One region of the Krasilnikovia cinnamomea genome, then DNA from elsewhere that is predicted to be linked to it. Evidence: riboswitches for the same ligand, from Rfam matches in the RefSeq annotation. Region 1 holds a riboswitch; the other holds the start of a gene.
What was found. Region 1 has a riboswitch for S-adenosylmethionine ahead of thrC (threonine synthase). Riboswitches for the same ligand answer to the same signal wherever they lie in the genome.
Positions count from the first base shown of each region.

Region 1 (3,401 bases):
TTGCCGGAGAAGATTTGCACAGAGGAGATTTGGTCGGGAGGACGCGCGCACAGCGCCTCCGGCGCTGGGTCGTTGGGCCCCTCGGAGATTGTCGCCAAGCTCGAAGGTGGGACCTCGTACGGCGTCGCGTCCTCCCGCGTAGAGCATCCTGCCGAGCCTGCGATCGGTCCGCAAGCCCTCCCCGGAAGGAAATACCCGCCGCCGGTCGGATACCCGACTATGCGCTGGTCAGCCCAGCAGGACCCCGGTCAGCCCAGCAGGCCCGCGTCACGCGCCGCACGCAACGACGGCTTGATCCGGTGCGTGGGACCGACCCGGTCCGCGACCGCGTCCAGAGTCTTGAGTCCCTCACCGGTGTTGAACACGACCGTCTCGGCCTCCGGGTCCAGCCGCCCGCTCGCCACCAGCTTCTGCAACACCGCGACCGTCACGCCGCCCGCGGTCTCCGCGAAGACCCCCGTCGTGCGGGCCAGCAGCTCGATCCCGGCGCGGATCTCGTCGTCGTCGGCGTAGTCCATCCAGCCGCCCGTGCGGGTCACCGTCTCGATCGCGTACGCCCCCGCGGCCGGGTCACCGATGTTCAGCGACTTGGCGATGCCGGTCGGCTTCACCGGAATGACCGTGTCCGACCCGTTGTGCAGGGCCGTGGCGATCGGGTTGCAGCCCGCCGACTGGGCGCCGAACACCTTCCAGCCGCCCGCCGGGGCCTCGACCAGCCCGACCTCGACCAGCTCGGAGAACGCCTTGTCCACCTTGGTCAGCAGCTCGCCACTGGCCATCGGAATGACCACCTGGGCCGGGATCCGCCAGCCGAGCTGCTCGGCCACCTCGTACCCGAGGGTCTTGGAACCCTCGGCGTAGTACGGCCGCACGTTCACGTTGACGAACGCGGTGTCCTCGAACTCGTCCGTCTCGACCAGCTCGCTGCACAGCCGGTTCACGTCGTCGTACGAGCCGTCGATGGCGACGAGCTGGCCGCCGTACACGGCGGTGGTGACGACCTTGCCCGCCTCCAGGTCGCCGGGGATGAACACGACCGACGGCGCCCCGGCGCGGGCCGCGTGCGCGGCCACGCTGTTGGCCAGGTTGCCCGTGGAGGCGCAGGCGAAGCGGGTGAAGCCCAGCCCCCGGGCCGCCGTCAGCGCCACCGACACCACCCGGTCCTTGAACGAGTGCGTCGGGTTGGCCGAGTCGTCCTTCACCCACAGCGGCGCGCGCAGCCCGATCGCCGCGGCCAGCGCGGGCGCGCTGACCAGCGGGGTCAGGCCCGGGTCGAGGGTGACCCGCTCGGCCGGGTCCTGCCCGGCGGGCAGCAGCGCGGCGTAGCGCCAGATGTTCTGCGGGCCCGCCTCGATCTGCGCGCGGGTCACCCGGGCGAGCGCGGCCGGATCGTAGGCGATCTCCAGGGGGCCGAAACACTCGTAACAGGCGTGCTGCGCGGCGAGCGGGAACTCCGTGCCGCAGCCGCGACAGACCAGGGCGCGGGCGGGGCTGGTAGAGACGGGGGCGTCGACGGTCGACGTCATGGCGAGGCCTTCCTCTCATCTTTCCCCGGCGCGACGCGCGGGGACGGAATTAGCACCTGCCGCACGTCTGGCCTCGTCATCGAGTCGAGTGCGGTGGTTGCCGGGGCGTCGTCGGGCCGTTCCCTCAGCCCCTCTGGATGAGGTATGCAGTTGTGCCGCTCAGCTTACGGGGTGTGGCGGTCATCCTCACCCTGTGATCCCGATCTGTGAGCGTCCTCTCGGGCTTTAGAACTTTTTGGTCCCAGGTCCGCCGCGGACCGGACCGTTGCTCCCGCGGAGACCGGGACGGGCGCTGGGGCGCCCGTCCCTGCCAGGTCCGTGCGACCACACCCCCGGAGAAGCCGAGGGCCGTGCGGCCACGGCCGCCCGGTCCGTCGTGGGCGGCCCAGGCGGGTCAGCTGGTGACGTCCTTGCGGGTGAAGCGCCAGAAGGCCAGGCCGATGAAGAGCGTGGCGTAGCAGAGGGCGGCGATCGCGCCCTTGGCCAGGTCTGCGGTTTGCATCGGGGTCGACAGCAGGCCCTGCCAGGCGTCGGCGTAGTGGGTGGGCAGGACGACGCGCAGGTCGCCGAGCGCGGTGATCTGGTCGAGGATGCTGGAGAGGATCCAGAGCAGCACGGCGCCGCCAACCGCGCCCAGTGCCGCGTCCGTCAGCGTGGAGAGCAGGAACGCCAGGCCCGCCACGATCAGCATCGTCGTGGCCAGGTACGCCAGGATCGCCAGCAGGCGCAGCACTCCTGGGCCGGGTGGGATCTGGGCGGCGATCGTGCTGCCCAGGGGGTGCCAGCCGTAGCGGAGCGTGCCGATCAGCAGGGCTGTTCCGGCCAGGGTGACCAGGGCCAGCAGCGAGTACATCAAGGCGACGATGAGCTTGACGCCCAGCAGTCTTGCGCGCGGGACCGGGACGGCCAGCAGGTAGCGCAGGGTGCCCCAGCTTGCCTCGCTGGCTACCGTGTCGCCGCAGAACAGCGCGACCACCACGATGAGCAGGAAGCCCGCCGAGACCGCGATGCTGAACAGGGCGAAGTTCAGGCCGCTGGAGGTGGCGAGGTCGACCAGGCTGGCGAACGCTCCGCCGCGACGGCCGCGGTCGTCGTCGCCGTCCCCGCCGAACTCGAACGCCAGCAGGATGATCAGCGGCAGCGCGACCATGAAGCCCAGGGCCAACTGGGTACGCCGCCGCGACGCCTGCCGCCGCACCTCCGCCATGATCGGCAAGGTGGCCGACGGCCGGTACCCGCTCACCACGCCCAGCGCCGCCGACTTCCCGGCTGCGGTCGGCTCCGCCTGTCCGGCTGCCGCGCCCACCGGCTCGCGCTCCTTTGCCGCTGCGCTCATCGGTCACCACTTCCTCGCGAGTTGTCGCCGACCAGGGCCAGGAAGGCGTCCTCCAGGCGGCGCCGGGGTACCACCCGGTCCACGCCGACCCCGGCGCGGACCAGCGACGCCACCACCTCGGTGCGGGGGGTGCCGTTCATGTCCACGATCAGGCCGGTGTCGCCGTCCGGGGTGACCGACCGGACGTCCAGCTCGGCCAGCACCCGGGAGGCGGCGGGCACGTCCGATACCTCCAGCAGCACCGACGGGGAGTCGCCGACGATGTCCGAGACCGGCCCGGACGCCACGATGCGGCCCTTGTTGACCACGACGGCGTGGGTGCAGGTCTGCTCGACCTCGGCCAGCAGGTGACTGGAGACCAGCACGGCCCGGCCGTCGGTGGCGTAGCGCTGCAGCACCCGGCGCATCTCGGCGATCTGCGGCGGGTCCAGCCCGTCCGTGGGCTCGTCGAGCACGAGCAGTTCGGGCAGGCCCAGCATGGCCTGGGCGATGGCCAGCCGCTGCCGCATGCCGTGGCTGTACGTCTTCGTCCGGCGGTG
Region 1 covers NZ_SHKY01000001.1:2,534,124-2,537,524, forward strand. Annotated here, with positions in the region: gene thrC (threonine synthase) at 249-1,526, opposite strand; SAM riboswitch class I at 1,539-1,670, opposite strand; gene EV385_RS11380 (ABC transporter permease) at 1,921-2,862, opposite strand; gene EV385_RS11385 (alpha/beta fold hydrolase) at 2,859-3,401, opposite strand, start outside.

Region 2 (3,401 bases), 3.9 Mb from region 1:
ACGGATACGTGAACCTGCCGTCGGAGCCGTGGCACTGGTCGATCACCGGTTCCTGACGGCGGACGCGTCAATCGGGCTGGAGCCGGCCGAACCGGCTGCGGTGGAAGACCAGCGGTGAGGGGTCGCCCAGCCCGGCATGGCGCGCGGCCAGCAGGCGCAGCAGCACGATGGTGTGGTCACCGGCGAGCACCTCGCGATAGATCGTCGTCTCGAAGTGGGCCAGGCCGTCGTCGAGCGTGACGGCCCCGAGGGGCGACGCGGTCAGCGACAGCCCGTCGAACCGCCCCGCCGGTGCACCCGCGAGCTGGCGGGCCACTGCGGAATGGTGGTCCGCCAGGATCGTGACTCCCAGGTGCACCGCGCGGCGCAGGTCGGGCCACGTCTTCGAGGCGTTGGCGATGGAGAACGACACCAGCGGCGGGTCCAGGCTGACCGAGGTGAACGAGCTGGCCGCGAGACCCACGGGCACGCCGTCCACGACGGCGGCGACCGCCACCACCCCGCTGGGGAAGATGCCGAACACCTCGCGCAGCCGGTGATGGTCCAGGTCCTGATTGGTACGCAACGCGGTCATGCGACCTCCTCCCGGGTCCGCAGGAACGCGCCCACGACGGGGCTGGTGGCCGCCAGCCAGTCGGCGTAGGCGGCGGGGTCGTCGTGGTGCCTGTCGATGACGAACAGCCCCCGCCCCGGCACGGTCGCGCCGATCTCGGTGAGCACCGGCCGCAGCGTCAGCTCGGCGGCCAGCTGGTGTTGTGGCCCCGCGCCGAGCAGCAGCGGCACGGCGAGGCCGCGCAGGCCCGTCCCGCCCGCGAACCGGTCGAGGAAGAGTTTGAGCAGGCCGGTGTAGGTGCCCTTGTAGGTCGGGCTCGCCACCACCACGAGGTCGGCCGCGCCGACCTCGTCGACCAGTGCGGCCACCCCCGGGTCCGCCCAGTCCAGCAGCGCGGCGCCGAGGGTGGCCAGGTCGACGGTGAGGCCCGGGTCGCGCCCGGTGAGCTCGCGGGCCAGGTACGTCGCCGCCGCCAGCGTGCGGCTGGCCGGGCGTGGATTGCCGACCACGACGGCCACCCGGGCGTTCACGACGCCGTGGTCACGAGGCGGGGTGCCGTCGACGGGTAGGCGGCCGAGGTGCTGGATCACGGGTCGCTCTGACATGTGTCACTCCGGTACGACGAGGGGGGCGGACCGGCGTGGACGGGGTTCCACCGATCCCTTGCATATACCGAATGACTATAGGCTTAGTAGGATATTGTCGCGCAAGCGGTTCTCGGCCTTTCCGCCGTACCGCATACCTGCGCGAGCCGAACGGCCAACCTTTGCGGGCACGAACCGCGTGAGTGTGGTCATATCGACTGGACGCCGCACCGAACCCGGCTGCTAGCCTCGGCGGCAGGTCATGAGCGCCAGCGTGAAGCCCCGGCTTGCTGGCCGGCAACCCTCCTCCGCGGTGGGGTGCCCCGGGTGAGGACCAGGCATCGGAGCAAGCCCCCGATGCAAGCGTGGCCTGGCCCCCCAGGTCAACACCGACCCAGGAGAGCCATGTCTTCCCGCCGTTGTGCCACCTCGCCAGGCGCGGGCCCGGATCCGCGGGCCGCGCGCCCGCTGCCGGCCCTGACCCGGCGACGGCACATCGACATGATGCGGGTGTGCAGCGCGGTGTGTCGCCACGCCGCCGCGCGCTAGGCGCACCCCACCCCGCAATTCCCTCGCGGTAGGCGCACCCCGCCGTCCGATCGGACCGCTGCGCCCACCGCACCGACCACCCTTCTCGGAGAACCCTGTGCGATTTCTGCCTGCCCTCACCCGGGCCGCCACCCTCGGCGCCGCTGCGATCCTCGGCGTCAGCCTGCTCACCGCATGCGGCGACGACGCCAAGTCCGGCTCGGCCGACAACCCGTACGCCCTGCTGCAGCCCGGCGTGCTGCGCGCCGGCACCCTCACCGACGCCCCGCCCAACGTGTACCTCAAGGACGGCAGGTTCACCGGCTTCGACAACGACCTGCTGACCGCGGTCGCCGCCAAGATCGGGCTGAAGGTGGAGTTCGTCGGTACCGACTTCTCCGCCCTGCTGTCACAGGTGAACAACCACAAGTTCGACGTGGGCAGCTCCTCGATCACCGTGACCGAGGCGCGCAAGCAGACCGTCGACTTCGGCAACGGCTACGACTTCGGCTACTTCGGACTCGACGTCCCGGCGAACTCGTCGATCACCGGGTTCGACCAGCTCACCGGCAAGCGGGTCGTGGTCGTGCAGGGCACGGTCCAGGACGACTACGCCACCGGCAAGGGCCTCAACCCCGTCCGGGTGCCCGACTACAACGGCGCGCTCAACCAGCTCAAGGCCGGTACCGCCGACGCGTGGATTGCCCCCGCGGAGATCGGCGAGAAGTCCGCCGCCGACAGTGGATCCAAGATCAAGGTGGCGGCCAAGCAGCTCAGCCCCGCCCCCACCGCGTACGCGGTGGCGAAGGGCAACAACGTGCTGCGCGAGGCGCTGAACGCCGGCCTCGACCAGGTCATCGCGGACGGCACCTGGAACCGGCTGCAGGCCCAGTACTACCCCGGCCGCCCGATCCCCGCCGGGTTCACCCCGGGCAGCGGCAAGGCAGCGCCGAGCGCGGCTGTGTCTGTGTCTGTGTCTGTGTCCGCGGCGTCCTGATCCGATGACGACTGAGTGGGGGGCGGTGACCGGCCGGTGGAATCGGTGAGCACGCTGTGGGAGACGTTCTTCGACTGGCCGTCGATGCGCGCCGCGCTGCCCGAGATGCTGACCGTCGGGCTGCGCAACACGCTCGTCCTGGCGGTCTCCGCCGCCCTGCTCGGCTCGCTGCTCGGTCTGCTGCTGGCCGTCGCCGGAATCTCGCGGACCCGCTGGCTGCGCTGGCCCGCGCGGGTCTACACCGACGTGTTCCGGGGCCTGCCGGCGGCGGCCACCATCCTGCTGATCGGTGTCGGACTGGCACCGCTCGGCATGCAGGTCTGGGGGCCCAACCCGTACCCGCTGGGCATCCTCGCGCTGTCGCTGATCGCGGCGGCGTACATCGGTGAGATCTTCCGGTCCGGCATCCAGTCCGTGGAGGCCGCCCAGCTGGAGGGGGCGCGCGCGCTGGGCTTCTCCTGGTCCGAGGCGATGCGCCTGGTGATCATTCCGCAGGGGATCCGCCGCGTGCTGCCCGCGTGGGTCAACCAGCTCATCGCCCTGATCAAGGACTCCAGCCTGGTGTACTTCCTCGGGCTGGTCGCCAGCCAGCGGGAGCTGTTCCGGATCGGGCAGGACCACGCGGCCACCACCGGCAACGAGTCCGCGCTGCTGCTGGCCGGGCTGTTCTACCTCGCGCTGACCGTGCCGCTGACGCATGCAGTCAACTGGATCGACCAGCGGCTGCGGCACGGGCGGC
Region 2 covers NZ_SHKY01000001.1:6,467,257-6,470,657, reverse strand. Annotated here, with positions in the region: gene EV385_RS29100 (M15 family metallopeptidase) at 1-56, shown strand, start outside; gene EV385_RS29095 (flavin reductase family protein) at 68-574, opposite strand; gene EV385_RS29090 (NADPH-dependent FMN reductase) at 571-1,158, opposite strand; SAM riboswitch class IV at 1,396-1,509, shown strand; gene EV385_RS29085 (ABC transporter substrate-binding protein) at 1,784-2,662, shown strand; gene EV385_RS29080 (amino acid ABC transporter permease) at 2,708-3,401, shown strand, end outside.
Region 2: it holds a riboswitch for S-adenosylmethionine, as region 1 does, so the genes downstream of both, EV385_RS29085 (ABC transporter substrate-binding protein) here and thrC (threonine synthase) in region 1, are expected to answer to the same signal.